DNA from 4 places in the Colwellia psychrerythraea 34H genome. Region 3 is predicted to be linked to each of the others. Evidence: predicted binding sites of a transcription regulator. Region 3 holds the regulator's gene; each other region holds the start of a gene.
The links. The regulator sigma-54, encoded in region 3, starts transcription at its own class of promoters, with help from an activator protein. The targets are predictions, from matches to a motif close to GTTGGCACGNNNNTNGNNT.
Positions count from the first base shown of each region.

Region 1: a site for sigma-54 is predicted at 3,038-3,056, ahead of flgJ (flagellar assembly peptidoglycan hydrolase FlgJ). Genes of this name have one in related genera too.
Region 2: a site for sigma-54 is predicted at 3,815-3,833, ahead of CPS_RS15760 (DUF3192 domain-containing protein). Genes of this name have one in related genera too.
Region 4: a site for sigma-54 is predicted at 4,559-4,577, ahead of CPS_RS06860 (DUF2884 family protein). Genes of this name have one in related genera too.

Region 1 is NC_003910.7:1,521,955-1,530,038, forward strand. Features, by position in the region: gene flgG (flagellar basal-body rod protein FlgG) at 1-736, shown strand, start outside; gene flgH (flagellar basal body L-ring protein FlgH) at 772-1,482, shown strand; gene CPS_RS06580 (flagellar basal body P-ring protein FlgI) at 1,582-2,673, shown strand; gene flgJ (flagellar assembly peptidoglycan hydrolase FlgJ) at 3,093-4,232, shown strand; gene flgK (flagellar hook-associated protein FlgK) at 4,423-6,420, shown strand; gene flgL (flagellar hook-associated protein FlgL) at 6,431-7,651, shown strand; gene CPS_RS06600 (flagellin) at 7,902-8,084, shown strand, end outside.
Region 2 is NC_003910.7:3,667,927-3,676,010, forward strand. Features, by position in the region: gene trpA (tryptophan synthase subunit alpha) at 1-188, shown strand, start outside; gene CPS_RS15750 (hypothetical protein) at 283-639, opposite strand; gene CPS_RS15755 (GNAT family N-acetyltransferase) at 2,530-3,201, opposite strand; gene CPS_RS15760 (DUF3192 domain-containing protein) at 3,370-3,762, opposite strand; gene CPS_RS15765 (hypothetical protein) at 3,955-4,320, shown strand; gene syd (SecY-interacting protein) at 4,341-4,943, opposite strand; gene queF (NADPH-dependent 7-cyano-7-deazaguanine reductase QueF) at 4,999-5,859, shown strand; gene CPS_RS15780 (M61 family metallopeptidase) at 5,929-7,761, opposite strand; gene CPS_RS15785 (GGDEF domain-containing protein) at 8,043-8,084, shown strand, end outside.
Region 3 is NC_003910.7:4,790,334-4,798,417, forward strand. Features, by position in the region: gene CPS_RS20335 (calcium/sodium antiporter) at 1-597, shown strand, start outside; gene CPS_RS20340 (KpsF/GutQ family sugar-phosphate isomerase) at 623-1,588, shown strand; gene kdsC (3-deoxy-manno-octulosonate-8-phosphatase KdsC) at 1,588-2,133, shown strand; gene lptC (LPS export ABC transporter periplasmic protein LptC) at 2,130-2,699, shown strand; gene lptA (lipopolysaccharide transport periplasmic protein LptA) at 2,686-3,294, shown strand; gene lptB (LPS export ABC transporter ATP-binding protein) at 3,299-4,039, shown strand; gene CPS_RS20365 (RNA polymerase factor sigma-54) at 4,147-5,664, shown strand; gene hpf (ribosome hibernation promoting factor) at 5,691-5,978, shown strand; gene ptsN (PTS IIA-like nitrogen regulatory protein PtsN) at 6,087-6,539, shown strand; gene rapZ (RNase adapter RapZ) at 6,840-7,694, shown strand; gene CPS_RS20385 (HPr family phosphocarrier protein) at 7,710-7,985, shown strand.
Region 4 is NC_003910.7:1,580,649-1,588,732, forward strand. Features, by position in the region: gene CPS_RS06840 (efflux RND transporter permease subunit) at 1-688, shown strand, start outside; gene CPS_RS23230 (DUF2986 domain-containing protein) at 864-1,025, opposite strand; gene CPS_RS06845 (hypothetical protein) at 1,073-1,498, opposite strand; gene dbpA (ATP-dependent RNA helicase DbpA) at 1,647-3,053, shown strand; gene zapE (cell division protein ZapE) at 3,074-4,183, shown strand; gene CPS_RS06860 (DUF2884 family protein) at 4,735-5,574, shown strand; gene CPS_RS06865 (tRNA-uridine aminocarboxypropyltransferase) at 5,677-6,477, shown strand; gene serA (phosphoglycerate dehydrogenase) at 6,999-8,084, opposite strand, start outside.

The sequences.
Region 1 (8,084 bases), 2.1 Mb from region 3:
TATTGCGGTAATCTCTAACAACCTTGCCAACGCCAGTACTATCGGCTTTAAAAAAAGCCGTGCAGTATTTGAAGATTTACTTTATCAAAATATAAATCAACCAGGTGGTCGAACTGCGCAAGATACTGAAGCGCCTTCTGGCTTAATGTTGGGTGCTGGTACCAAAGTAGTCGCAACACAAAAAATTCATACCCAAGGTGACATGATTACCTCAGATAACGCCCTTGATTTAATGATTCAAGGTGAAGGTTTTTTTGAAATTCAAATGCCTGATGGTAGTTCTGCTTATAGTCGTAATGGTCAATTCACCATGGATGATGAAGGTAACATGGTTACCCCTGGTGCAGGTTATATGATCCAACCGCAAGTGACTATTCCTGAAGATGCCTTGAGTATTATTGTTTCACAAGATGGTGAAGTTTCAGTGACGTTACAAGGACAACCTGATCCAGCAGTCGTTGGCCAAATCAACTTAATTAACTTTGTTAACCCTACAGGCCTTCAACCGATAGGACAAAATTTATATACCGAAACTGCGGTAAGTGGAGCACCACAAGAAGGGGTTCCGGGTTTAGAAGGTTACGGTATGTTAGTTCAGGGTGCTTTAGAAACATCCAATGTAAATACCACGGAAGAGCTGGTTAATTTAATTGAAAGCCAGCGTGTATATGAAATGAATTCGAAAGTGATTTCAGCGGTTGATGAAATGCTGAGTTATATCAACCAACAAATGTAGCATTATTTTCGTAATCTAAAAAATGGAAGGCAGTGATGAAAAATAAAAATAGGCTAAATACAATTAAGTTACTTTCAATCAGCTTATTAATTGCTGTTACTACCGCTTGTAGTAATACCGTAGAGTTAAGTAAAGCACTACCCAATGATCCAGACTTTGCGCCGATAATGCCTGAAGAAGAAGAAGAGCGCATTGTTCCTTCTGGTTCATTATTTAAACCACATTATGTTAATAATATTTATTCAGATTCTAAAGCGCACCGTGTTGGCGATATTATTTCGGTTATTTTGAGTGAAAAAACCCAAGCGAAGAAAAATGCTAAAACAGAATTGAAAAAAGCAAATGAAACTAACTTAGATGCGGTAACCGGTTTAGGTGGAGTTCCCGTAAGCATTAATGGTGAGTCATTACAGTTTGGTATCAGCCAAGATTCAAATTTTAAAGGTGACGCCAAAGCGGATCAAGGAAATAGCTTAAGCGGCAATATTTCGGTGCATGTATTGAGAGTGTTACCCAATGGCAATTTAATGATACGTGGTGAAAAATGGTTAACGTTAAATAATGGCGATGAATATATCCGCTTAACTGGCGTTATTCGCTCAAAAGATATTAATTCCAATAATACTATTTTATCTAACAAGGTTGCCAACGCACGCATTCAATATGCAGGTACGGGTAGCTTTGCCGACTCCAATGAACAAGGTTGGTTGGTTAAGTTTTTCAATAGCACCTGGTGGCCATTTTAGTTGAACCACACGGTAAAAGTATTCCTCCTGTTGTTTTAAGATCTGAGATAAAGGTCTTATTTTAAGATATTTTCTAAGGTGTTTTTAAGGTACTAAAGTATGAAAACTGTAATAAATATATTTATCTTGTTCACCTTCTTGGCTTCGTTGTCAGCAAATGCTCAGCGCATTAAAGATTTAGCTGATGTTGCTGGTGTACGCTCAAACCAATTAATTGGTTATGGCTTAGTGGTAGGCTTACCGGGTACTGGTGAGCAAAGCCCGTTTACCGAACAAAGTTTTAAAACCATGCTAAGTAACTTTGGTATCACGATGCCAGATAAATTAAAACCAAAAATAAAAAACGTTGCTGCGGTAGCCGTTCATGCAGAGTTAAGTGCCTTTACCAAGCCAGGTCAAACTATTGATGTTACCGTTTCTAGTATGGGTAGTGCACAAAGTTTACGAGGTGGTACGTTAATACAAACTATCTTAATGGGGATTGATGGTAATGCTTATGCCGTAGCGCAAGGCTCTTTAATTGTCAGTGGCTTAGGGGCACAAGGCTTAGATGGCTCACAAGTCTTAGTGAATATTCCTACCGTTGGACGTATCGCCAATGGCGGTATTGTTGAGCGAGAAGTTAAATCACCTTTTTCCTCTGGTGATCATATTACCTTTAATTTACGCCACTCTGATTTTACTACCGCGAAACTGTTGTCTGACACGATTAATGACCTTATTGAAGGTTCGGCCAAAGCACTTGATGCAACGTCTGTACGAGTTAGAGCGCCGAGAGATATTAGTGATCGAGTCAGCTTTTTATCGGTACTTGAAAACCTTGAATTTGAACCCGCTTCTCCAGCAGCAAAAATTATTGTCAATTCACGAACGGGTACTATTGTTATTGGCTCAGAAGTTACATTGCTTGCCGCAGCTATTACCCATGGGGGAATTACAGTCACTATCAATGAAATTCAAGATGTTTCTCAACCGAATGCTTTTGCTGAAGGTGAAACAGTAGTGACCAATCAATCGGACATTAATGTCAGTAATTCTGATGCGCGTATGTTTGTATTTAAACCGGGCGTAACATTAGAAACCCTGGTGCGCGCAATTAATGAAGTAGGCGCAGGTCCTGGTGATGTTATGGCTATTTTAGAAGCATTAGATCAAGCTGGTGCGATACGAGGCGAGTTAGTCATTATATAGCTGAGCTTGTCGCTGTAGGGCTTAATTTAGGCGTCAAAAGTACTCACAAATTCTTCGGGAAATAATTTGCACATCCGAAGGATGACCTGAAAGGTGAAGTACAGGATGTATGGAGTCTTGACTAGCGTCAACTCCGTGCTTTTTCCTTTAAATTGAGTCATACAGCTTAAAAATAACGCGCTAATAACTAAACTGGCAATTGTTAATAGTTCAAAAGTTAAAGTCAATATTTTACGTGCTTATGCACAGACTTCAGAGACGTCATCCCCGTGGTGTGTTAATCGGGGATCCAGTTTCAAAATTTGATAGGTTTTCGATTAGATACTTCGAAGATCACGGTCACGCAAAGTCCTGAGTTAATAATATAGGCATGATACTTGTATAAACAGTAATTAATTATATTTTAAGTAAGTGAAATTATGGATATCAATTCAAGCCAAAAACAAAATTATGATCAAGCGCGAAATGCCCTTGATCTAAATGGTTTAAATGATATTCGTGAGCAATCGCGAGCAGGAGATGGCGAGGCCAAAAAGGAAGCTTTACAAGAAGCGGCCCAGCAGTTTGAAGCCATTTTTATGAAAATGTTATTGTCGAGTATGCGTAAAGCGCAAGAAGTACTTGAATCTGATAGCCCATTTAACTCTGAATCAACTAAGTTCTACCGTGATATGCATGATGAACAAATGGCGGTTGAGTTATCTTCTAATGGTTCATTAGGTTTGACTGATTTAATCGTTAGACAACTCGGTGGTGATGACGGGACTTTCAAACCAAGTTCAGTACTACGTAGTGATGGAAATTTGAAGATAACGGATAGTGCTAATTCTACCGATGATAACAACAGTAAAACCAATAAAGATAACCAACATAATTCCTTAATAGAAAAAATGTTGGCAGATAAAAATCAAATTAAACCAGATATTGATATTCCATTTGCGGGCAGCTATCACCCTCAAAATATTACTAGTAATCAAGTGAACAGTGCTGCAAGTCAATTTGTTATCCGCGAAGTGGATAAAAGAACAAATAAAGTTAATGGCCAATCAGAAAGCGTCAATAATTCAGCAGCTTTATCAAATCACAGTTTTGATGAACCCAAAGATTTTGTAACTGCTTTAATCGAACCGGCGCAAAAAGTACAAAAAACCTTAGGGGTTCCTTTTGAAGTTGTTATTGCCCAAGCCGCACTTGAGACGGGTTGGGGACAAAAAATGATCAAAGATCAAGATGGCGCCAGTTCAAATAACCTATTTAACATTAAAGCCGACTCTCGCTGGGCTGGCGATAAAATCACTAAAGATACTTTAGAGTTTGAACAGGGCGCTATGATCAAAAAATCAGAGCCTTTTAGAACCTATCAATCACTTACCGATAGTGTAGATGATTACATAAACTTCCTTTCTACTAGCGAACGCTACCAAGACGCATTGCAAGACTCAGGCAATGTGGAACACTTCCTGCAAGGTTTACAGAAAGCAGGTTATGCAACAGATCCTCAATATGCTGACAAAATTTTAGGCACGTTGAAAACTGTTACTAACCTTTTGGCTAAATAAATAGCCAAGTAAATCAGCTCGGTAAATTATTTTAGTAAGTTATCTGAGCACATTAGGGAAGGGTTACGCCATAAGGCGAGCATAAATATTTTTATTGCTGCAACCTTTCATGAAACATTATTTATAGCAAGCATACAGCTGAAATTCGGTTGACTGCTTACCCGTATGCTTTGTTATTGGAGACAATATTATGTCAGTGAGTTTGTACCAATCAGGTATGAGTGGCTTATTAGCTGCTCAACAGCAGCTGGCGACAACCGGTCATAATATTTCCAACGTTAATACGGATGGCTATAACCGCCAGCGTGCAGAACAGAATGCAACGGTAGGTCTAAATAATGGTAATAACTACATTGGCGGTGGTACTTATATTCAAGACATTACGCGTCTTTACGATCAGTTTTCACATAAAGAACAAATAACGAATCAAAGTAAATTAGGTAATGCTGACTCACTTCATGCACGCTTAACACAACTTGACCAAGTTATGTCTACTTCCGGTAATGCTGTTGTTGGCTCGTTAGATCAATTCTACCAAGCGCTAAACGGTGTTGCAGACAACCCTAATGATTCAGGTCTTCGTAGTATCGTACTTAATCAAGCCAATACTCTAAGTAATGACTTTAACCAGTTAACTAACAACCTTGATCAAATGACTAAATCCATCAACGGTGAAATAGAGCAAGTCGCCAGTAAAATTTCAGAAATATCACAAGAACTCGCCAAAATTAACGAAACGATAATGCATTCGCAGCAAGGAGGCCAGCCTAATGACCTACTTGATAAACGTGATCAGCTTATTGGCGAGTTGAGTAATTATACCCAGGTAAACACAGTAAAAGATGCTAATAATGTAATGACGGTTATGATTGGGCAAGGTACTACGCTCGTTGCCGGTATAACACCAATGACACTGCAAGTAAATGCTGGCGACCCTGATTCACAACAAACAGAATTAAGATTAGTTAGCGGTAGCAGCAGTGTTGCACTAAAGGGATCTACCCTAGGTGGTTCATTAGCGGCAAGCTTTGAATTTAGAGATGAACATTTAAGCCAAACGCGTACTGAAATAGACCGTCTAGCCATGGCAATATCTTCTACGTTGAATGACAGTCAAGCTAGTGGTTTAGATTTGAATGGTTTGCAAGGTGTCAATATCTTTACTGATATTAACAGCACGCAATTACAGCAAGGCAGGGTATTAGCGCATTCAGGTAATAGCGGTAGTACACAAGCAGAAATTACCATTACCGATGTATCTAAACTAACTACAGATGAATTTGAAATCCGTTTTGAAGGGGGGAATTTTACCCTATATAACTTAACGTCTGGGAGCAGCGAAAATTTAGGGCCTCCTATTTTACCAAGTGGTGGTACGCATAAGCCATCTTCTCCAGATTATGGTTTCTCATTTGTTGAAACAGGTACGCCTGCTGCTGGTGATAAGTTCACTATTATACCAACCAAAAACAGCGCCGCCTTAATGCAAACCACGTTAACTGATGGCAATGCCATTGCCGCAAGTACCGCGATAGGTGTTACACCATCAACAAACAATGTAAGCGATGGCAAGATTGAAATTATCAATGTCATGAACCCCGAAGACGCCAAATCTTTTACCGGAACGGGCCTTACTGTGGATGTTGTTGAAAGCGCTCCAGGCTCGGGAATATTTGATTATCGTGTCTTTGATACAGCTACACCCCCTGCACTAATCACTTCTGGCAATTATAATGCTGGAGATAGTGAAGTTGTTGATTTACCACCGTTACCTGGTACACCTGCTTTTCAAATTGAAATCTCAGGGAACCTAGTAGGCTCTGGAACTAATGCCAGAGAAGAATTCAGTATTAATGATGCTTTTGGTGTTGGTAATGGTAAACATGCGGTTGCTATGGCAAAAACACAAGAAGTTGGCGTAACCAATGGCGGTAAAGAAACCTTTAGCAAAAGCCTTGCTGTATCAACATCCGTTGTTGGCGCTAAAGCAAGTAATGCAGAATTAACTGCAGACACAGCACAAGCCTTATTTACTCAAGCTTATAATCGCAATCAATCTACATCAGGTGTAAACCTTGATGAAGAAGCGGCAAATTTATTAAAGTTTCAACAAGCTTATCAAGCCGCCTCACAAATTATTTCTACGGCGAATACCATTTTTGACACTATTTTAGCTGCGGTAAGGTAAGGGGATTTTCATGCGCGTTTCAACGTCTCAATTTTATTTACAAAGTGCTCTTCTCATGAACCAAAAAAGTGCTGATGTTAATAATCAAATGGAACATCTATCAAGTGGTAAACGTGTACTAACCGCGAAAGATGATGCGGTTTCTTACGGCACACTATCTGGTTTCAATGATGATTTAGCGAGTATTGAAAAATATAAACGCAATATTACCATGGCTGAAAATCACAATAGCATGCAAGAAGTAATTTTTGCTGATGCGGAAACATTATTAGATAAGTTCAAACAAGATATGTTATTGGCAAATAATGGCCGAATGTCTAACGAAGATTTGCAATCTATTGCCGATCAAATGCGACATGGTTTAGACCAGCTGATTGATCTTGGTAATAGCCAAGATGAAAAAGGTGATTATATCTTCTCTGGTTTCCAGACCCAGCAAAAACCCTTTAGTCAACAAGTTGACGGTTCGGTTGATTACAATGGTGATAAGGGAGTAAATGAACTACAAGTAGCTAAAAACATTCAAATACCGACAAACCAAACGGGTGATGCCGCTTTTTTAAATATTGATAATGCCATCGGTGATTTTACGGCTACTTATCCTACAGTTCCTGTTAATACCTCGGGTGTGGCAGTGGAAAGCGCGAATGTAGTCGATAGAAATACCTACAACGTAAGTACTGGGCCTCATACATTTTCTTTTGACCCAATAACTAACTATTTAACGGTTACCGATAGCACTCTTCCCATTCCCGCGGTTGTTTTTCCTCCCGCACCTTATGTAGCAGGGCAAACTATTTCCTTTGACGGTATTGACGTTACCTTAAGCGGCAACCCATTGCCGGGTGATAGTTTTGTCATTAACGAAAAACAAAATATTAGTATTTTTGAAACTCTTAATAATGCCATTAGCTGGGCTGAACAAGGTGTAGTGTCAACCAACCAAGAGCAGCATCAAGTTGATTACAATACAGTCCTCGACCAGCTTAGTTCCGCTATGAACCATATATATTCTCGTAGAGCAGATGCGGGTATTAGGCTGCAAGCGTTAGAAAACCAGCAGAGTAAGCACTTAGACGTAGAGTTAAATATTAGCAAAGGTAAATCGAGTATTGAAGATTTAGATTTCGCCAAAGCTATTTCGGAGTTTGAGCAATCAAAAATTGCTTTAACGGCTTCACAGCAAACGTTTAGTAAAGTGCAGGGCTTAACGTTATTTAATTATATATAAATTAATGCATTACTATTTTTTAAAGTGGCACTGTTTATGCTTTAACTATTAGTAATAATAAAAAACAAAATTATGTCGGTTAACTTTAACTTAAATTAACCCGATCTGTTTTTATTAGTAAAAGAGCAGAGGCTTGCTTTAACAAGTTTCTAATAACCAAGCGTTATCGTCCGGTTTATGGACAACGCTACAACACAACATAAACAGGCGTTAACACAGTTAACACAGTTAACACATTAGGAGCACTATTATGGCTTTATCAGTAGTAACAAATACATCATCGTTGAATGCTCAACGAAATTTAAGTAAATCAGGTGCTGGTCTACAACAATCAATGGAGCGTTTATCATCTGGTATGCGTATTAACAGCGCCAAAGATGATGCGGCTGGTTTGCAAATTGCTAACCGCTTAACCTCTCAGATAAATGGTTTA
Region 2 (8,084 bases), 1.1 Mb from region 3:
CGCCTCCTGTGCTAGGATTTGGAATTTCAACACCACAACAAGTTAAAGATGCCCTCAAAGCAGGCGCTCTTGGTGCAATTAGTGGATCGGCAGTAGTTAAAATCATTGAAGATAACTTAGCCGACGAAAGTAAAATGCTCATTGATTTAACGCATTTTGTTAAAGATATGAAAGCTGCTACGAGGTAATAAACGCCTAATAACGTTAAGTTATCAAGTGACCGGCTAATTAATAACAATAAAAAAAGGAGCAATTATATTGCTCCTTTTTTATTATGTTTATTTAAATTCTCAACATGCGGACTGATAAAAAAACTATCACTAACGTTAAACCGATAAAGAGCAATGCTAAAAGATGATACAAACTTCGTTGCAATTTAATTTTAGCCCGTGTAAACACGCCTTGTGAGACTTCATCGTTCTTTGGGAGATTATGGAAAAGAGAAAGTAATATATTAAATAGTAATAACCATATCAAGCCAACAAAACTTAACATAGCTGTAGGATCGGTTGATTGCGTTGGCAAAGATGTTTGCAGCACCTGAGCAACAATAACTGCAATGAGCAGTACTGCCACTATATAAGTCAATTTACGAAATGGTTGTAGCTTTGAAGACAGTTTTTCTAATATTTCCAACATGAACAGCCCAACTCTCAAATGACTCAATGATTTTCGAATAAATGACGTTCAAAGCATACGGTACTGGTTGATAATGATTTTCCCTAGTAAATCATATCGATAAACGAACATAGATTATAATCTAAACATAAAAAAATGCGACTCAATGAGTCGCATTTTTGTAACTAGCTTATACGGTGCGTCCTGCACACATATTAATGATCTCATTTCTTCCTTGAACAACTATCCTTAGTATATCCTTTATGAATCCATTCATGTCCATGTTGGGTAACGGTTACGTTTCCTATTCAATCATCCATAATTAGTGTCTTCCTGACCCTATTTCCTTTAAAGTATACAATTCAACAATTCCGTGTTTTATCCTTTAGTTAACCTTCCTTAGCTAACATTCCTTGGTAATAGTCTTCCGTAACTATTGTCTTCCTGACCTTGGTTATCCTCACCAAGCCACATCCTTGTTTATATCATCCATAGCGGCATCCTACCACTAGACTTCATCCTTAAAGCCTCCTTGTTAAACCCTATTATTAATAGCACTAACGTGTTATTAATAATTAAAGCATCCTGCTTTAGGTTTTCCTTCTCTCTTATACAAGCATCCTTACTCATATATTCCTTGAAATGCATCCATTGCATTATTCCTGCTCAACTCAATCCCTGAGTCATGTTACCGTCCTCGGTAAGTCCTTAAGTTACTATATCCATCTTAGTAACCGCATCTTCCTTAATCACGTTACAAGTAACGCCGAAGCCCCCTGCTCCTTGTCTCCCTGACATGATTGATATTACACCTAAATATCGTTTATCGAAGCGAGTAATAACAAAGTTCAAAATGTAAAAATAATGTAACAAAAACTTTTTTTATTTTACTCTTATTAATCAGTACGATAGGATTTATTGGTCTTATGTTCTAGCTGAAATTGCCAACATATCTCACACTGATGTAGGACATGTCTTACAAAGAATACAGAGGTTTGGCGGTGTTATTATTTATCCAGAGATGAACTAGAGTAAATACGGTTTGAAGCGGGGTTGTCGAGTAATTTTTATAACTGGGTGATTTATTAGGATCTATAAAAAATGCGACTCATTGAGTCGCATCTTTATAACTAGCTTATATGGTGCGTCCTGCACACATATTTAATGATCTCATTTCTTCCTTGAACAACTATCCTTAGCACATCCCTTATGAGTCCACTCATATCCATTTAGAAAAACGATTAGTCTCTCATTTAATCATCCATAATTCATGTCTTCCTGACATTGGCTATCATCACTAAGCCATATCCTTTCATTTCTTCCTTTGTGGTATCCTACCACTCGACTCTATCCTTAAAGTCTCCTTATCAAACCCTATCCTGAATAACACAAAAATATTATTTAGAATTAAAGCATCCTGCTTTAGGTTTTCCTTTTATCTGACACAAGCATCCTTACTTATATCTTCCTTGAATAGCATCCGTTGCATCCAACTTTCTCAACTCAATCCTTAAGTAATAATTACCGTCCCGGTAAGTCCTTAAGCCACTAGATTCCATCTCAGTAACTTGCATCTTCCTTAATAGCATTACAAGTAATGCTGAAGCCCCCTGCTTCTTGTCTTCCTGACAGGAATAATAATACACCTAAACATCATTGGTCGAAGCAGGTTAACAATTAAGATCCAAATACAGAAACAACATCACAATTAATGACAAAAAATAACCGATTACAATCAATAACTTAAGGTTGTGATTTAAATAAAGCAGCAGAAATTGCCAATATATCTCACAGTGATGTAAGACATGTCTTACAAAAAAAATAGCACTTTGTCAGTGCTATTTTTTTTAGGGAATGAAATTAGGGAACAAGAGACCTACAGTAGCTTCAATAAAAGCAAATAAATAACATTTATTCTTCTTTATCTCGATAGTGAACCATCACAGAACCACAGACATTGCCTACTGTCACCTCTTTAACCGTGTGATAATCAACCTGTTTGAAGAATTCTTTAAATTTTCCTGAGGTTGCATACACCGCAACACCCTCACTATCGGGATGTTCATCAAGAACTGTATTTACAGCGGCCATTAAGTAGTGACCAAAACCATGCTGTTGATGCAGTGGATGAACTGCGATAAAGGATAAAAAGTGAAATATTTTTAACGGCACAGCAGCCAATACAGTGTGCTCTTTTTGCATCATTTGTTTGGTACTAAAGTAACCTGCATTCAACAGCATCTTTAAACGCCAATGCCAAAAACGATCACTCGCCAATGTTTCATCAGGGCTATTAATACAAGCAACACCAACCATAGCCTCACCTAGATACAGTCCAATCATAGGCTGTTTAGCTTGCCAGAAAGCATTAAGTTCTTCCCTGATAGCACCACGAAGACGTTGCTCATAATCTTCTTTATCGCTTTTAAAAATATCCAAAAAAACGGGGTCATCATGATAGGCCTGATATAAAAGGGACGCGGCTAATTTCAATTCATGAGCACCCAAATATGTCGCTCGAATATTAACGTCTTGATTTATATTGCTATCAACACTACTTTCTACCGATACTGTCTCACTCATTATTATCCCTACTCTGACGATGGATGATCATTAATTTAACAACCCACCATACCAGTATAATTTCAAATAGGTCAAATATAATAAGTTTATAACAAACTGTTACTATAGATGTGGAGATAAAAAATACCCCGCTATGCGGGGGATTTAAAAATTCAAGAAAACTGATAATTAATTTGCTATAACCTTATCAATTTTTGAATAATCTCCACCATTACCTGTTTCTACTAGTTGGCCATTAATAAACTGGAGGAAAGTACATTCATCTTTTGTCGTTAAACCATCTTTATGTTTGCGTTGGGTGCGATAATATAGAACGCGCACTGTATTATCGCCATCAGCATAAGTCTCAGAAAAATCAGAAACACCTAAATTTTCTTGTATATCCATAAATGAAGTGCCTAATTGTACTTTGGCAATTTTCTTACGATTTTTATAAGTTCGGTCTTCGCTATCACCAACAAAACCATGATCCATTCCGTCGTCATTTATTTTAATAACACATCCAGATAATGTCATAGCTAGTGGAGCTGCAATCAGTAAAGCTATTATTGATTTTTTCATGTCTATATTTCCTAAGGTGTTTTAATATTTATTATAATGCTCAGATGTATTAAGGCAAAAAACAAGCCAAATAATTAAGTGACTGAATTTAAAGAGTTTTAAAAAATAAGAAAATGAAAACCAAGACATCTTTAGTTATATTGGCTAAAATATAGTTAAATTAATTATTCATATTCCAAATCAGTAAGTAAAATGACAATTATCGATGAAATTTTAATCTGCGCAAATCAATTAGCTAATGCCGGAACAAAGCCGACAGTTGCTTTAGTAAAAGCAAAGCTAAGTCAACGTGCTCCATTAGCTACGGTAATAACTACTCTGAAAGGCTGGCAGCATCAACCCGACTTTATTGCTCCTACTATTAATGAAGAACAAGTAGTGAATAACGATTCATCGGCAAAAAACACGTCGGAGTTACTGGAATCCTTACTTGAAAATGGTGTGATAAAAAAAGTGATTCAACAATCATTAGCTTTGGAATTAACTGAAATGAAAAAAGAACTATATGAGATGAAGTTGCTCATCAACAACTTAAGTGAGCAACTGACTAAAAAGTAGGAATGATTTAATCTTTGCTATTATGATTTTTCACTCACTACATTTTTATGAGTTAACTGACTTATAAACTCAGCTAATGAATCGCTGAGTTTTTTATGCGGCTTACAACCAACTTGTTCGACCCAGACCTCTCCACTACTGTTATCTACAGAAATAATCATGTCTTCCTCGTCGGTAACAGCGAAAAAAACAGTTTCAACTTGCTTTAACTTTTGTTTCATTAAAATATGACCGATGATATTTTCTTGTAATCGTTCAAAATCGTCTTTGTTCCAAGCAAAAAGAAGAGATAATTCACCGTCATCAGACTGCGCTTCAATATCACCGCTAAAAATAGTGGTGAAATATATTTTAATATCCGGATGTAATTCAATATTTAATGCTGACTCGACATTCTCAAAAGAGAGTGCTTCTTCTTTGTTATCAGCTAATTGAACACTTTCCATTGCAACGGCTTGCCAGTAATGGTGACTAGTATCATGTGAACCTAAGTCACACGGTGATGGCCATTGTTCATCATGTTCTACTGTAGGAAGATGTCCAAATTGCTCGACGTGTTGTTGACTATAGCTTTTACTGAAGTTTAAAATCGCTTGCGTTAAAGTTTTATTTGTAGATGTCATATAAAGAAAAGATCCTTTAAAATAGCGAGATACTAGCTCACTACTGAAAAATTTTATGGCCAATTATCAAAATGCAACGGAACTCAGCAAATTAACACTGGGGAAAAGTACACAATATTGCAGCGAATATACCGCAGATTTGCTACAAGGAGTACCTAGAAGTTTAAATAGGGACGACTTAGCACTAAATCAAAGTAATTTACCTTTTGTAGGTGAGGATGTTTGGTATGGATATGAACTATCATGGTTAAATGGAAAGGGTAAGCCCGTTGTCGCTGTTGCTGAATTTCGATTTGCTTGCACCAGTGACAATATTGTTGAATCAAAGTCGTTTAAACTTTATTTAAATAGCTTTAATCAAACACGGTTTTCCAGCATTAAAGACGTAGAGAAAGTATTAACTAAAGATCTATCAAAAATAGCTGGCTCTGAGGCAAGCGTAAATTTGTTTGGTGTTGATCACTGCCCTGCCTTAGATATTGCCAAAAAATCAGATAAATGTATTTGTATTGATGGTGAAGATATCAGCATAGACAATTATCAATATGACCCACAATTGCTCGCTACAGCACAAGATGAAAGATCAGGATCTCAAATTGAAGAGTATTTAGTTAGCCATCTATTAAAATCTAATTGTTTAATAACTAATCAGCCAGATTGGGCGAGCATCTATATCCATTACCGTGGTAAAGCGATAGATCATTCATCATTGCTAAAGTATTTAATATCCTTTCGCCAGCACAATGAATTTCATGAACAATGTGTAGAGAGAATCTACTGTGATTTACAGCAATTTTGTCAACTTGATGAGTTAACCATTTTTGCACGCTACACCAGACGAGGAGGGTTAGATATTAACCCATTCAGAAGTAGTCATATTGAACAAGCTCCTTTTGCCAGAACATTGCGCCAATAACAGAGAGCACTCCTATAAAAAAAAAAAGCATAGAGCGACATAACATGCGTGCTTTATGCTTTTATATGACTATTTCTTCTCTGGAAAATCGACACCCATCCATGCTTTAAAAAATGCTTTTTGTTCGACACTTGCCTTTGCAATTGGAATGATTTTTAACTTATTTTTAGGTATCGCTGCCAGTTTAAGACGGCTAGTTATTAACTTATCTCTTCGAAAATAGGTAACCGTAATAGTTTGTTTCGGTTTAAAATCTTTTAAACGGTTATCAAGTTCATTGTCGAGCAGGCGCAGTCCATCGATTGCAACAATGACATCTTCTGTCGTAAGTCCTGCGTCCCATGCTGGACTATTTTTCTCTACCGATGAAACAATTAAATCATGGTTATCTAGCTTAGTTTTAAGACCAGTCCAAACTTTAGATTGCTCACTCGATTTATCCTTAACATTTTTAGCATAACTCATCTTTAGACCAGCTTTAGCTAATAAACGGTTAAAATTAATTTTTGTTGTTCCTTGGATATTTTTTTGCCACCAAACTTGATAGTCGTCACCTGTTATCTGTTCTAATATACTTAAAACATCTTGTTCATCATAGCCTTTTGGCAGGCGATGTTGTTGGTAAAGTTGATTGTGTGCATTTCGATAACTTTTCGATAATGCAGTTTTAGCGAGAATATCAAAATCAAGTAACCAAGAGGCTAAAAATCCTTCTGAATAAATGTTCACGCTATGATTATTACCATAATCTCCTCCCTCACTTATCCAAGCATCAAAGCTTGCTTGTGCCACACTCTGACTTTCTTTCCCTGGTTTATGAGCATGCGCGGTAATTCGTTTAGCTAACGCAGTAAAAAATTCATCTGTCGTCATTAAATTACCACGTAATAAAAGCTGGTATTGCAAATAACTGGTTGAACCTTCTACTAACCATAACAAGTTAGAGTAATTTTCTTGTTGATAATCGTAAGGCACAATGCCTTTCGGGCGATACTGCTTTACATTCCATGTATGAACAAATTCGTGAGCAGCAACAGCAATAAAACTGAGGTAATCTTTTCGGGTTGAAAATTTAAAACGCGAACGCTGAATTATGGTTGAATTTACATGCTCTGTTGCACCGCGAGCACCACTCGTTGCGTGCACCATAAATACATAACGCTTAAAAGGGTATCCCTGCCAAACATGCTTACTTTGTTTTACCAATATTTGTAAATCTTTAACCATTTTCGCACTGTCGTAATTACCTTCTCCCCATATGACCAGTTCATACTGTCGATTATCAACGCTAAACTGATAGTGTTCATTAATACCGCTTTCAATAGGAGAATCTACTAGTTGATCATAATCATGGGCAATAAATTGATGGCTATTATTACCGGATTCAAGACCAGAAAAGCTTTTCCATAATTTAGGCACTGAAAGCTGTACGATATGTTCTGAACTTCGACTTGCCTGACTGTACATAACAACGGCGGAGCTATCTAAAAAAGCATGGCTATCATCAATATGACGAGTTCTTTTCGCCAATTGGTTTGCATAAACTTGGTAAGTTAAAGTGATTTTTTTGTTTTTAGCATCACTCACCTGCCACGTATTTTTATCTATTTTATGCCAGCTAAGCACATTACCTTGGCTATCTTGAGCAATGAATTCACGAATTCCATTGGCTAAGTTGAGCGTCTCGTATCGACCGGTACGCCAAGTAGGAAGATAAAAGTTAACTTTACTTTCATTTACTTGCTCAAATTTAAGTTCAACGTTCGCTAAATGGTGCTCTGGTTGCTCTACGCTGATGTTAACTTCTACACTCGCATTAGCTGATATCAGCTGTGTAAAAAATAAAGATATTGCTATTATTAATTTAATTTTATAATTAAATACGCGCGTAAATTCGCTCATTATTGGTACACAAAGTTGTTGCTATAAGATGGCGCTATTTTACCAATGAAAAATTGCTCAATACTATTAAAATTTACTGTAGAACAATGAAAGTAATCTTTTTTCACTCACATACTGATAAATAACATTTTTATGGTATAAACTGTCTTATAATAAGAACAAAGTAATAGTATAGTAATAAACTATTTATCAAGATAAATAGCAGAAAACAAAGCATTAATTATGTTATTTAGACTATATTACGCACTAACTATTCCTCTGCATTAGGATTTATTGGTTTTATGAATGACAGTTCTGTTGCCCAAAAGCAGCTAGTTGCACTA
Region 3 (8,084 bases):
GGTATTATCTTGATATCTGGCTTTGCCATCTACATTATTACACTCCTTGTCATCACATTGAAGAAAACAAGGGGTAAACCCAGTGATGATCCGTTGATTATTGAAGCAGAACAAGATGTTGCCGCTGCCGTTAGTATGAAGTTATCTTTAATTTGGCTGGGTGTTGGAATCATTTTATTACCATTGAGCGCGAGCTTTTTGGTTGATTCTTCTGTATATATTGCTAAAGCTTATGGTATTAGTGACTTAGTTATAGGTTTAACTATTATAGCGATAGGTACCAGTTTACCTGAGCTCGCCGCAAGCATTATGAGCATCATTAAAAAAGAAGATGATTTAGCATTAGGCAATATAATAGGCTCTAACATTTTTAATATTTTAGCTGTTCTCCCAATAGCCGGTCTAATAGCTCCTGGTAATATTGACGCTTTAGCTGCCAGTAGAGATGCGCCTTATATGTTAGGTATTACTTTGCTGCTATTTATCTTATGTTTTAGTCGCCGCTTAGGTGCATTTAGAATTACTCGTGCCAAGGGTGCATTATTACTGTTAAGCTTTATCGCTTACCAAGTATTACTTTTTAGTCAATTGTCATAATAAAGGTTGCTGTTAATTAATCATTATGAAAAATTTCAAAGAATTAGCAAAAAACGTTATTGAGATTGAACAGCAAGCTATCGCTGAACTAGTACAGTTTATTGATGATAACTTTGAACTTGCCTGTCAACTCATGTTTCATTGCAAAGGACGAGTAATCGTCATTGGCATGGGGAAATCAGGTCATATTGGTGGTAAAATAGCGGCTACGCTTGCTAGTACTGGCACACCATCATTTTTTGTTCACCCTGGAGAAGCTAGTCATGGCGATCTAGGCATGGTCACCAGCAATGATGTGGTTTTAACCATTTCTAATTCGGGTGAAACTAGTGAAGTACTTGCTATAATTCCGGTTATAAAGCGCATCGGTGCTAAATTAATTTCAATGACTGGCAACACTGAATCTACCTTAGCTAAATTAGCCGATACCCATGTTTGCATTAAAGTATCGGCTGAAGCTTGTCCTCTTGGTTTAACGCCAACATCAAGTACCACGGCAACCCTAGTAATGGGTGATGCATTAGCCGTTGCTTTACTCAACGCGCGTGATTTTACCGCAGAGGATTTCGCTTTATCTCACCCTGGTGGCAGTTTAGGCAAACGTCTATTACTGCGCCTAAGCGACATTATGCATAAAGACGATCGCGTACCTATGATTTCGGAAAATGCTCTTATCAAAGACGCCTTAGTTGAAATGTCCTTAAAAGGCCTGGGCATGACTGCTATAGTTAATGAACAACAACAACTAGTCGGTTTATTTACTGATGGTGATCTTCGCAGGGTATTAGACAATAGGATAGATATCCACAGTGAAAGTATTAACACAGTAATGACCCATAACCCTAGTGTAGCGCAGAGTGATATGCTTGCCGCACAGGCGCTAAAAATAATGGAAGATAAAAAAATAAACGGCCTTATCATTGTCGATAGCAACAATATACCTGTAGGTGCAATGAATATGCATGACTTCTTAAGTTCCGGAGTACTTTAATGAATACCCTATATGGCAATGTAGAACACAACGTTTTAGCTAAAGCGCAACAAATAAAGTTACTGGTATGTGATGTCGATGGTGTATTTTCTGATGGCAGAATTTATTTAGGCAATGATGGTGAAGAGCTAAAAGCTTTTCATACAAAAGATGGTTTTGGCATTAAGGCCTTAGGTGCTAGTGGCGTTGATGTTGCGATTATTACGGGAAGAACTTCAGCTATCGTTGAGTATCGTATGAAAGCATTAAATGTTGCACATATTATTCAAGGCCAAGAAGATAAGTTACCTGCATTAATTGATTTAATTGAACAATTAAACATTACTATTGAAGAGGTAGCGTACATTGGTGATGATGTACCTGATTTACCTTGTATTGAAGCCGTTGGCTTAGGCATTAGTGTTTCCGATGGACATCCTTTAGTTCTTCGTTCTGCCAATTATACCACTTTTACTCGTGGTGGATTTGGCGCGGTAAGAGAGACATGTGATTTGATCATGCAAAGCCAAAATAGCTTAGACAAAGCATCAGGCGCCAGTATATGAATCGATTAAATAGCCTAGCGCTATTTGTCTTACTGCTTAGTGCGCTAATTTATGGCATTATTGAATGGCGTAGTGCATCAATAGAACAAGATACTTTAATTGTTGATGAGCAACGTCCGGATTTTATTGCTGAGCAGCTAGAAAGTAAAATCTATAGTGACTTAGGGCAACTCTCCCACACTATTGAAGCAGAAAGAATGGAGCATTACTCTGATTTGGAAGTCAGTTACTTTGAATTGCCGAATTACACATTATATCCGCAAAAAGAAGGCCAGCCATGGAAGGTCAGTGCGCAAGAAGCGACACTTTACAAAGACAACCGTGTAGAGCTAAAGAATCAAGTACATATTAAAGCGACAGAAATTGACGGCTTAATAAAAGAGATTCACTGCAAAACAATAGCATTAGATTTAAAAACCAATATCATTAGTTCAGAGCAATCAGTTGTTGTGGTGGGAAGAGATTTCACCATGTACGGCTCAGGATTAATTATCGATTTAAACACAAAAAAAATGACCTTAATCCAGCATGAACGTACTATTTATAAAAAACATGATGAAAGTTAATTTAATTAAAAAAACAGTTTCAGTTTTAGCCGTAGCCTCAAGTTTACTCTTTGTCAGTAACGCTTTGGCGGCAATAAAAGATTTGGAACAGGAAATAATTATAGTCGCTGAAAGTCAAGATGCCGATCTAAAAAATAAAATTATCAGTTATTTAGATAATGTTATTATTCGTCAAGGCTCTATTTCTATTACCGCCGATGTAGTTAAAGTCTTTAGTCAAGTTAATAAGAAGAATGATGAAAAAAATGAAACTTATTTGGCAAAAGGCAAACCTGCTATATTCGAGCAACAACTAGAAGATGGTAGCTTAATTACCTTGCAGGCAGATGAAATAACCTATAGCCCTAACTCGAATACAATCATTATTTCAGGTAATGCCCTAGTCAAGCAAGCTGGAAGTGAAGTCAGTGGTAATGAAATAACTTATAATACTGTCAGTGAAAAACTACAAGCACGGAGCGCTAATAATCAGCCTGTTACTACTATTTTACAACCAACGGTACTCAAGAAACAGAAAGAGACTTACGAAAAATCTAAAGAAGAAAAACCAACTGACAAGGTAGTAGAAAAAGAAGGCGACAGTAGTGACAACTAACACAGTGAAAACAACACCTGTAAATACACTGATTGCCGATGGTTTATCGAAGTCTTATAAAAGTAGACAAGTCGTTAAGAATGTTAGTTTGCAAGTTGACGCAGGACAAATAGTTGGCTTATTAGGCCCCAATGGCGCCGGAAAAACCACATCCTTTTATATGATTGTTGGCTTAGTCCCCAATGACAATGGCTCGATCAAACTCAACGGTCAAGACCTTACCCTTGCTCCTATGCATGAAAGAGCCCGAAGCGGTATTGGCTATTTACCTCAAGAAGCCTCAATTTTTAGAAAGCTAACTGTTTCTGATAATATTATGGCGATATTACAAACACGTAAAGAGCTTAGTGAAACCCAGCGCGCTGAGAAACTTGAAAATTTATTAGAAGAGTTTCACATTTGTCATATCAAAGACAATACCGGCATGAGCTTATCCGGTGGCGAAAGACGAAGAGTTGAAATTGCCCGAGCACTCGCTGCAGATCCTCAATTTATTTTATTAGATGAGCCCTTTGCTGGTGTTGACCCAATTTCGGTTGGCGACATTAAAAAAATCATCTTACACTTAAAGCAGCGAGGCATAGGTATCTTGATAACAGACCATAATGTGAGAGAAACATTAGACGTTTGTGAGCATGCTTATATAGTTAGTCATGGTGAAATTATTGCGCAAGGTAATGCAGATCAAATTCTTGCTAATCAAAAAGTCAGAGATGTATACCTTGGCGAACAATTCACGCTATAGTAAAGCGATAGGCTAGTATATTTAGCCAGAATACTTAATAGAATAGTAGTTACCCATTGTAATAGCGTAACTACTAAGAATAATAAATAGGAAATCATATAACCTAGATGCGCCCTACACTACAGCTCCGTATTGGACAACACTTAACAATGACTCCACAATTGCAACAAGCTATTAAGCTGTTGCAATTGTCTACGTTAGAGTTACAACAAGAAATTCAAGAAGTTTTAGAGAGCAATCCATTACTTGAACTTGATGAAAAAGCTCAAAGTGATAATTCAAGTGAACAAAATAATCTTGAAGAAGCCTTTTCATCCAATACTAATGAAGAAAAAACGGATCAACCTGCGGGCGATGGTAGTGAAGAACAGCAGGCCAGTATTGACGAAATCAGTACTACTGAGGCGATGGAAAAAAGTGATATACCAGAAGAACTAAATATAGATACTACTTGGGAAGAAAGCTACAGTGCTGGGGTATCAAATACTGGCGCAGTAAGTAGCCCTGCTGATGACTACACCTATCAGGGTGAAACCACTGATTCCATTCAAGATCATTTATTATGGCAAATGGAATTAACCCCTTTCAGCGATACTGATAAAACCATCGCAATTGCTATTATAGAAGCAGTCGATGACGCCGGTTATTTAACTGTATCACCAGAAGATATCTTAGAGAGTGTTGGCACTGAAGGGCTCGAGCTTGATGAAGTAGAAGCCGTATTAAAACGTATTAATATGTTTGATCCTATTGGTGTCGCAGCTCGCTCCATTCCTGATTGCTTACTTATTCAATTAAATCAATTTAGTGCTGATACCCCTTACCTGAAAGAAAGTAAATTAATAATCAACGACCATATCGATCTACTTGGTAATCGAGACTATCGCCAGTTAATGCGTAAAACCAAATTAAAAGAAGATCAGCTACGTGAAGTAATGCGTTTAATTCAAAGCTTGAACCCTCGTCCGGGTGATGCGGTAATTAAAGGCGATGACCAGTATGTTATTCCAGATGTTTCTGTTGAGAAAAAAAATGGCCGTTGGGTCGTTGAATTAAATTCTGATACTGCACCTAAATTGTCGATTAATAAACAGTATGCGGCAATGTCTAAAACAATGAAGTCGTCAACTGATGATGGACAATTTATTAGATCCAACTTACAAGAAGCTAAATGGTTTATTAAGAGTTTAGAATCTCGCAATGACACACTACTTAAAGTGTCCAATTGTATTGTTCAACGCCAGCAAGGTTTTTTAGAACATGGTGCTGAAGCCATGAGACCTATGGTACTAAACGATATAGCTGAAGCTGTTGATATGCACGAATCCACCATCTCACGTGTTACAACACAAAAGTATATGCACACGCCAAGAGGCATCTTTGAACTCAAGTACTTCTTCTCTAGTCATGTCAGTACAGAGAATGGTGGTGAATGTTCATCTACAGCAATTCGTTCTTTGATTAAAAAACTTATCTTAGCGGAAACACCTGCTAAACCGTTAAGTGATAGTAAAATGGCTAACTTATTAGCTGAGCAGGGAATAAAAGTGGCACGACGTACAATTGCTAAATATCGAGAATCATTAGCGATACCACCGTCAAATCAACGTAAGAGTTTACTTTAGAAGACTACAATAAAAGGATCATGTTTATGCAAATTAATCTTTCTGGACACCATGTTGAAGTAACTAGTTCATTGCGCGAATATGTCGATACAAAATTCTCAAAATTAGAACGACATTTTGATCACATTAATAATGTCCATGTTGTACTTACCGTAGAAAAGCTTAATCAAAAAGCTGAAGCTAATGTTCATATGAATGGCAGTGAAGTATTTGCTTCTGCAGTCAACACCGATATGTATGCCTCTATTGATACCTTAGTTGATAAACTTGATAGGCAGATTCTTAAGTATAAAGCTAAGGTTTCTCATCATTAAGTTGAGTTAGCCCGAAAGACCGCTTTAAAGTAATTAAAGCCTATTAAAGCAGGCGTCCTGAGCTAAATGATTTAGCGTAAGTGGCGCCTTAAAACCATTAACACGATTATGCAATTATCCGAAATATTAACAACAAGCTGTACTAGTTGTGATGTAGCAGTAACCAGTAAAAAACGTATTCTAGAAAGAATTTGTCAACTCGCTGCGATTCAAATAACTGATATAGAGCAAGATGAACTATTAGATAGTTTACTCAATAGAGAAAAAATGGGTAGCACTGGTATAGGTAACGGTATTGCGATCCCACATGGTCGATTGCCCAATACAAGTAAAGCTGTTGCGGTGTTAATAACAACAGAAAAGGCAATCGATTTTGATGCCATAGATAATAGAGACGTAGATATTTTTGTTGCCTTATTTGTGCCCGAAAATAGCTGCCAAGAACATTTAGATACGCTACAAAATATTGCTAAACTATTTAGTGATAAAAAGATGATCAAGCAAGTTCGAAAATGCAATGATAATCAGGCACTCTATAACTTAATTCAACAAGCAAGCTAGCAATAGATATACCCAAGCCACTTGAAGCTGTGTGTTTCAGGACCGCTGAGCGATTTATGATCAAGGCGCCTCATTTTATTAAGGATTATTCCCTTAAAAAAGGAGGCAACGACGAGCATAAGCCGCTCAGGGGCCCCATAGGGCTGGTTTAGAAACGCTTTATGCTACGTTATTGATTTCGACAATAGAATAACTATTCTCTTCAATCAATGCCTTGCCTAAAGGCGTTTCTAATTCCAGCTGAAACCTGCATCTTCATGTGGCTTGGGTATAAGTTGCCGCGCATTCGGAATAGTATAAATGAAATTAATCATTGTTAGTGGTCGCTCAGGCTCAGGTAAATCGGTTGCACTAAGAGTTTTAGAAGATCTTGGTTATTATTGTGTAGACAACATCCCTATTAATCTTCTGCCGGCATTAACCCATACTGTTATCAATGACTATGAAAACGTTGCGGTAAGTCTCGATGTTCGAAACTTACCGAAAGACCCAGAAGATATCCCAGAAATTATTGCTTATTTACCTAAAGCAGTAGACGTTAACACGTTATTTTTAGATGCCGATGATAATGACTTAATCAGACGCTTTAGTGAAACACGCCGTTTGCATCCCCTTATTAAAGAGAATATGGCACTTGATCAAGCAATTGCTTTAGAAAAATCATTACTCGAGCCTATATCTACTAATGCCGATCTATATATAAATACCAGTCAACTTAGCCCTCATCAATTGGCTGATTTAGTCAGAGAGCGGATTTTAGGTAAAAAAACAGGCTCTATGGTATTAGTATTTGAATCGTTTGGTTTTAAACACGGTATTCCTGTTGATGCTGATTATGTATTTGACGCTAGATTCTTACCTAATCCATTTTGGGAAAAATCACTCAAAGGTCAAACAGGCGTCGATCAAGAAGTAAAAGACTTTCTTGCCAGCCAAGCTATTGTTACTAAATTTATTTGGCAAATTAACAGTTTTATGATGACTTGGTTACCACATCTAGAACGAAATAATCGTAGCTATGTGACTATAGCCATTGGTTGTACTGGTGGTAAGCATAGATCTGTTTATATCGCTGAGATGTTAGCTAAGAATTTCCGTAAAGAGCGTGATGATATACAAACGCATCATAGAGATATTGATATTAAATCCACCTAATAAGTGAGCACAACAGTGAATGTTATCTCTCAACAAGTGACCATTTGTAATAAATTGGGTTTACACGCTCGTGCCGCAACTAAATTAGCGCAATTAAGCCAAAAGTTTGCCGCGAAAATCACCCTAGAATTAGCCGGTAAAGAAGCCGACGCTGGTAGTATTATGGCGCTAATGTTACTAGCAGGCGGTCAAGGAAAAATGGTAAATATCACCGCACAAGGCAAAGACGCACAGTTGGCACTCGCTGAAATATGCCAACTTATTTCTGATAAGTTCGACGAAGCTGAATAAAAAAACCTATATAAAAGCTCCCCTTATAAGATAAAAAAGCTGATAAAACCACTAAGTTACGATAAACTTAAGCCGACTTTCAGCTGTTTTCCAAAGAAA
Region 4 (8,084 bases), 2.2 Mb from region 3:
AACTATTAGTCACTTTAACTTATACCGTAGTGCTAGCATCACAGGTAATGCTTCTCCAGGATATTCCTCAGGGCAATCTATTGATGTGATGGAAGAATTAGCTAGTACATTACCTCAAGGGTATATTTATGAGTGGTCAGGGCAGTCGAAACAAGAATTAGAAGCGGGTAATCTAGCACCCATATTATTTGGTCTTGCTATTATCTTTGTTTACCTATTTTTAGTGGCACAGTATGAAAGCTGGACTATTCCGTTCTCAGTTATTGCCGCAGTACCTTTAGCCTTGTTTGGTGCTATGTTGGCGCTTTATACAGTAGGCATGGCTAATAATATTTATGCACAAGTTGGTTTGGTCTTATTAATAGGTCTTTCGACTAAAACTGCCATTTTGATTGTTGAATTTGCCATGGAACAAAGAGCGGCTGGTGAAACGATAATGAATGCGGCACTTAATGCCGCTAAAATGCGTTTTCGTGCGGTATTGATGACAGCCTTCTCGTTTATATTAGGTGTTCTACCACTAGTTTTTGCAACGGGTGCAGGAGCTGGAAGCCGAGTTTCTTTAGGTATCACGGTATTGGCTGGTATGATTGCAGCCACACTATTTGGTACTTTACTTGTACCTTACTTCTACCTATTGATTCAACGTATGCGAGAAAAAATTAAAGGTAAACCAGATGTGACCTAGGGGTTCATCGAATAATCGCGCAACAAAAAGGGCACATATTATGTGCCCTTTTTTATTTGTGGTTTCATAACATATTTATATCACTATGCTACGTTATCATCTGATATGAATAACTATTGCTTATAACAGGTAATTAAAACTAAATAGTGATGTCATCGACTCTCTTGATTAGCTGCTACTCTTGTTCTTGTTCTTGTTCTTGGCTGCTATCTTCTTCTGCAAGTTTAGCTCTTTCGGCTTTCGATATATATTTTGGTTTGTTGCTAGTATGCAACTTTGAGTTGGTTTTTTTTACTTTCTTTTTCAAAATATTGTTCATTTTCTTTTTTCTGTTCATGTTCTTATCTCGATATCTAAACTAAAAATTATTTTGGCTGCTAGTCACTAAAAAATAAGGACTATAAGCATCAATGGTAAGTAGGGGTACATTACCGTTGGTTTCAACGAATTACTGACATACTCTACAATGAGCACCTGTGTATTGGGGCGATTTTCCTGCCATTGCTTATACACTAAATAAGGCTTCATCGATTCGTTTGATTGTTCATCATTATGAATGTCTAATTTGTTTTCTATTGCTATTATCGCATTTGCTGTTCTCTGCTGAAAGGTTTTCCATATACCTTCTTGTAACCACAGCGTTGCCAATATTAGGAATGTAACAAAAGTTGCTACAGAAAAAGTTAAAGCAAACAGGGTGATAGCCGTTGCAACAAGCTTGATTATTAACGCATAACTTTCATAATTCTCATGATTGTTGTGTAAAGTTCGCCATTGCTCTACTAATAACTGTTTTGAAACTGTTGTCATAGGTTGAATATACTGGGGTTGTACAAAAATTACTGTTATTATGCGCGCATTATCTATCTCATGAAAGTTTTCTTATCTTTGTATTGATAGCTTTCTTATTTTTTGGCTTAGTTTTTGACTAAGTCGCTATAAACCAGAGGCGTTTATTTTGAGTACTAATACAACTACTTCATCGTTAGCTTTTTCTTCGTTGAGCTTAAAACAGGATTTAGTTAAAAACTTATCGTCGCTTGGCTATGAGCAAATGACACCTATTCAAGCTAAAACCTTACCTGAATTGCTTAAAGGAAAAGATGTTATTGGCGAAGCGAAAACAGGCTCAGGTAAAACGGCTGCTTTTGGTTTAGCATTACTTAACAAATTAGAAGTTAAAAAGTTTCGCATTCAATCCATGGTTATTTGTCCAACCCGAGAACTGGCTGACCAAGTTGCGAAAGAGTTGAGAAAACTAGCGCGTGGTATTCATAATATAAAAATATTGACACTTTGTGGCGGAACCCCTTTTGGTCCACAAATTGGTTCTTTAGAGCATGGGGCACATGTTATTGTTGGTACTCCAGGACGCCTTGAAGAACATGTTATAAAAGGCACTTTACAATTAGATAACTTAAACTTATTAGTGCTCGATGAAGCTGACCGTATGCTAGAAATGGGCTTCCAAGCCGCACTTGATAATATTGTTGGACGTACACCACTTGATCGTCAAACATTACTTTTCAGTGCTACCTTTCCTGACCAAATTAAGTCTATTAGCGAAAGTATCATGACAGATCCTGTGATGGTTAAAATCGCTTCAAGTGAAGACCAATCAACTATCAGTCAAAAATTCTTTAAAGTGGGTAATGATGACGATCGCCTAGACGCGTTACGTTTATTGTTACTAGGTAATCAAGTTGAATCGACCGCTATTTTTTGTAATACCAAAAAAGAGACCCAACAAGTCGCTGATGCCTTACACTTTGATGGTTTTAGCGTATTAGCGTTACACGGCGATTTAGAGCAACGCGATAGAGACCAAACATTATTACGCTTTGCCAACAAAAGTGCTTCAATTCTTGTTGCGACAGACGTTGCTGCACGAGGCTTGGATATTGATAGCTTAGACTTAGTTATTAATTATCACATTGCCCGCGATAGTGAAGTGCATGTGCATAGAATAGGCCGAACAGGTAGAGCAGGCAGTACGGGTATCGCTTATTCACTGTTTAGTGACAAAGAAAGTTATAAAGTTGGCTTACTAGAAGACTACCTTGAAGCTGTTATTACCCCTGAGCCATTGCCTTCATTAGCGGTACTTTCCAATGAACGTCCGCAAGCTAAAATGGCAACCATTCAAATTGATGGCGGTAAAAAGCAAAAAGTTAGAGCTGGAGACATTTTGGGCGCACTTACCGGCGATAATGGTGTGCAAGGTTCGCAAGTTGGCAAAATTTCAGTGCTTGATAATAAGGCCTATGTTGCCGTTACTAAAGCGGCTTTGAACTTAGCCTTGAAAAAAATATCTAAGGGCAAAATGAAAGGCCGTACCTTTAATGCTCGCCATTTAACTAATTAGTTACTAGATTAAAAAACGTAATGAAACATGCCTACCAAGAGCTGCTTACTAACAAGCAGCTCGATATTGATACCGCTCAAACTCATGCTGTCGATGCTTTAATATTGTTATCTGAGCAGTTGTTAGCTCAACAGCACTTGCCCGAAAAGTTAAAAAAAAATATCCCTGGATTATATTTTCACGGCAGAGTAGGTCGAGGTAAAACTATGCTGATGGATTTATTCTATCAGCACTTAGCCATTAAAAATAAAAAACGCATTCATTTCCATCACTTTATGGAAAGTGTTCATCAGCAACTGGCCCAACTAACTGGGCAGTCTGAGCCCCTTAGCCATATTGCTGCCAAGTGGGCACAAAACATCGATTTGTTATGTTTTGATGAGTTTTATGTGAGTGATATTGGTGATGCCATGTTACTGAGTGGTCTATTTTCAGCGCTATTTAAACAAGGGGTGACCCTTGTTGCGACCTCAAATTGTCAACCTGAGCAGCTTTATCGTAATGGGTTGCAAAGGGAGCGTTTCTTACCTACGATTGCCTTAATCAATCAACATTGTCAGATTGTTTCTATTAATGGTGACGTTGATCACCGCCGCACTAAACTTTCAAAAAACAGCTGCTATAATAATTATTTTTTATTAGCCAACGAGGGGAATGAAAAGTTAATTGAACGTTTTCAAAGCTTGACTGATGCAGAAATGTTGGTTTCTGGTGAGATAGAGATTAATCACAGACAACTCTGCTATTTAGCGCAAAGTGCTAATGTTATTTTCTTTGATTTTTTTGCTTTATGCTCTGGCCCTCGAAGCCAGCGAGATTATATGGTACTAGCGAAAGACTTCGATACAGTATGTATTGCCAACGTCCCTAAGTTTTCTGGTGAGTTAGTGCCAGCGGTTTTTTCAGGGGTTGAGGACAGTTATCAACGCAGTGGCGTTTTAATGGGAGAGTTACAGCAGCTTGATGATGAAGCGAGAAGGTTTATTGCGTTAGTTGATGAATTTTACGATCAAAATGTCAAATTAATCGTTAGCGCCCAAGTTGATATATTTGAACTTTACCAAGGGCAGCAACTTGCTTTTGAGTTTGAACGCTGTCAGTCTCGATTAATTGAAATGCAACAAAGCTGATAATACCAAGTCTATTAAGTTATTTCCCACTCAGCGAGAATTAAAAGGCTTAAAGGCAAGGCATTGATTGAAGAGAATGGTTATTCTCTTGTCAAAATCAATAACACAGCATGTAAGCCTTTTAAAATCGCCCTTGGGAGCTTGTCAGAAAAGCAATAACTGCACAAATTTGTGAGATATAGAATGACTATACTAGCAAAAATTTTGTTTGTTATAACTCTTCTGACATAGCTCTGAGGTGGGAATAAATTTAATGGAATTGGTATAACTTGTATAAAACACGATTAACTAGCTAATTTGACTAAATCATTTATTTTCAACTGCTCATTTATTAGCTGTAAATACTTATCTTATTGATAAATATGGATAAGTAAAGTTGGCACTATGTTTGTAACAGTTATGCTAATAATTACTAGGTTGATGATGACTAATTTGTAGTTACTTATATAGGTCATCGTTACTACTTGTAAAAGTAATCCTAGTTAATAACGTTCATTAATCGTAATAAATGACTCAACAGCAAACAATAATAAATATCTTAAGGATAAATAATGACTTATTTTCACGCAACATTAATCGCTAGCGCACTCACTGTATCTTTTGCATCATCGGCTGTTTACGCCAATAAATCATGCAATGTTGATTTGTCAGCAGGGCTTTCAATCAACGTTAATTCGATTGAATTTTTGCAAGATGAAGCTGGAAATGATGAGAAAAATCTCAGTTTGTATAAAATAATTGAAGGTAAAAAACTTTTGGTCGACAACCAGCATATTGACTTATCTGATGATCAACAAGCTCTTGTGAAAAAGTATGATGAAAAAATACGACGCTTAGTGCCTCAAGTTAAAAATGTTGCCATTGAAGGTGTTGATATGGCTATTGAAGGTGTAAATCTTGCGTTTAATGGTCTACTTGGTGAGGGTAATGCCGTCGCAGCAGATTTAACGACAGAGCTAACGTTAATTCGAGAACAAGTGTCCACAAACCTATCTATTGAACATGGAGTTTCTGTTGGTGTCGAAGGTCTAGAAAGTGAAGGGTTACTCGGAAAAGACTTTGACAAGCGTATAGAGTCTGCGGTTGAAAAAGCCGTGCTAAATTCAATGGGCAGTATCTTAATTGCCATCGGTCAACAAATGGTTGCTTCAGAAGGTGACGATCGAAACTTTGAAACACGTATGGAAAGTTTTGGTGAAAATATCGAACATGAGATGACAACAAGATCTGCGATAATAGAGAAGAAGGCTGAGGCACTATGTATAAGTATTGCTGAGGTTGATGCACTAGAAGAGCAATTAAAAGTTGAAATAGAGCCTCTTGCTCGTATTAATGTTTTTACTGTGACACAAAAAAATTATGAAGAAGAATCACACCCTACAGCAAAGTAACTATTAATTAGTCTCGTTAGTTAATACCAAGAATAATGATCAACACACTGACCTAGCACTGTTATAATTGCTGGGTCTTTTTATCCTTATATTTTGTCAAACATGCACGCTGTTCATCAATTACACCAATATCGTAAAAGCCTAAGTACAACCACCTACAAATCACGAGGACAGCGGGTAATTCGCTGTCAACTCTGTCAACTTGCTAAGCCATTCTGTATTTGTGAAATATCCCCCCTTAAGGAGAACGTTGAGACAACGGCAGGGTTTTTGTTATTAATGTATGACACGGAAGTATTAAAACCGAGTAATACTGGTAAACTCATTGCAGATCTAATTCCGGATACCTTTGCTTTTTTATGGTCAAGAACGCAAGAAAATCCTGATTTATTAGCGGTAATTAATGATGAAAAATGGTTTCCTCTCGTTGTTTTTCCGCAAGAGTATGCTGATGATGAACGTAAAGTATTCACTAATAATGTTATCTGCCCTGAAGGTAAACGGCCATTATTTATTATGCTTGATGGTAGTTGGCGTGAAGCTAAAAAAATGTTTCGTAAAAGCCCATATTTAGATAGATTTCCAATGGTGTCATTTGACGTGAAAACAGCAATTCAAGCAGTCAGTGGTAATTGTCAAAGTGAGAACAATAGTCAATTATCCCCAGTTGGTCAGGACTCTCGTTATACAGTTAGAAAAACTGAGCTTGAACATCAATTTTCAACTGCTGAGGTTGCGGCTAGAGTATTAGATATGCATGGTGAAACTACTAATGCTCACATGCTCGATTTATGGTTTGATGTTTTCAATTTCCAATATCAAAAAGGTGTCTGTCAACGTAATAAAGGTAATGTTAATGCCATTGAAAACTATCAAAGTTTTCTAGCAAAGACATACCGATAAAGCCTCTGATTACTGATTACTGATTACTGATTACTGATTACTGATTTGTGACGGGGATATTCTTAATTTAATACCAATCGGACTAATTTATTGATCACTTAGCGAGAATTAAAAGGCTTAGAGGCAAGGCATTGATTGAAAAGAATGGTTATTCAGGAGAATAAGCTCCTGCATTCTCTAATAAGCTGCATCCATGCAGCGTCCTTGTCAAAATCAATAACGCCGCATGTAAGCCTTTTAAACTCGCCCTTCGGGAGCTCATTAGCAAACTGATAACATCACAAAATGAATGAAATATAGACTAACTATGTTTAACTCATTTTGCTTGTTTTAAGCTCGCTAATGTAACTCTAAGCTGACCAATAAATTAATCCGTTTGGTATAATATAGTATTAGCTTATGTATTAGGGGGAAGCAGTTAACCAAATTTACATACAAAAAGGCCCATTTATAACTTTATAAACGGGCCTTTATTTTGTGTTGTAAATTATTAAGTAAAGGAGATTTAAATCTTTAAATAATTAATGCAATATTCTAGCGCGTATGGTGCCATCAACATGTTTTAACTGTTCTAACGCTAAACTACTATCTTCTGAATCAAGATCAATAACCACATAGCCAATTTTGTCATCGGTTTGTAAGTATTGTGCTGCAATATTAATATTGTGTTCAGCAAATGCTTGGTTAATTTGAGTCAAAACACCTGGTTGGTTATGGTGAATATGTAATAAACGGCTGGTATTCTTCTGACCTGGAAAAGAGTGATCAGGTAAAGATACTTCAGGGAAGTTAACCGCAGATAGACTTGAACCATTATCAGAATACTTAGCTAGCTTTGTTGCTACTTCTAAACCGATATTGGCTTGTGCTTCTTTTGTACTACCACCAATGTGTGGCGTTAGAATAACATTATCAAATCCGCGTAACGCTGAGATAAACTCGTCATTATTACTCTTTGGCTCAACAGGGAAAACATCAATTGCAGCCCCTGCAATTTTTTTACTATCCAAAGCTTGTGCTAAAGCAGGGATATCAACCACAGTTCCTCGAGAAGCATTAATAAAGATAGCGCCTTGTTTCATTGCTTCGAATTGAGCTTGTGCAATCATATTTTGAGTTTGCGCTGTTTCAGGTACATGTAAGCTCACTACGTCAGACTCACCAAGTAATGCATCTAATGACGGCGCTTGACTTGCATTACCTAAAGGTAATTTAGTTTCTACGTCGTAAAAGCGTACTCTCATACCTAATGTTTCAGCTAAAATACCTAATTGCATGCCAATATGACCGTAACCAATAATACCTAGTACTTTGCCACGGGCTTCTACTGAGCCAACCGCTGATTTCAACCATTCACCACGATGAGCTTTTGCACTTTTCTCAGGAATACCACGTAGTAATAATAACGTTTCACCAAGAACAAGCTCAGCAACTGAACGAGTATTTGAAAATGGAGCATTAAAAACAGGGATACCGCGAGTTTGAGCTGCTTTTAAATCAACTTGATTGGTGCCAATACAAAAACAACCGATAGCAACCAACTTATTCGCATGACTTAGCACTTTTTCAGTTAACTGAGTACGTGAGCGAATGCCAATAAAGTGAAC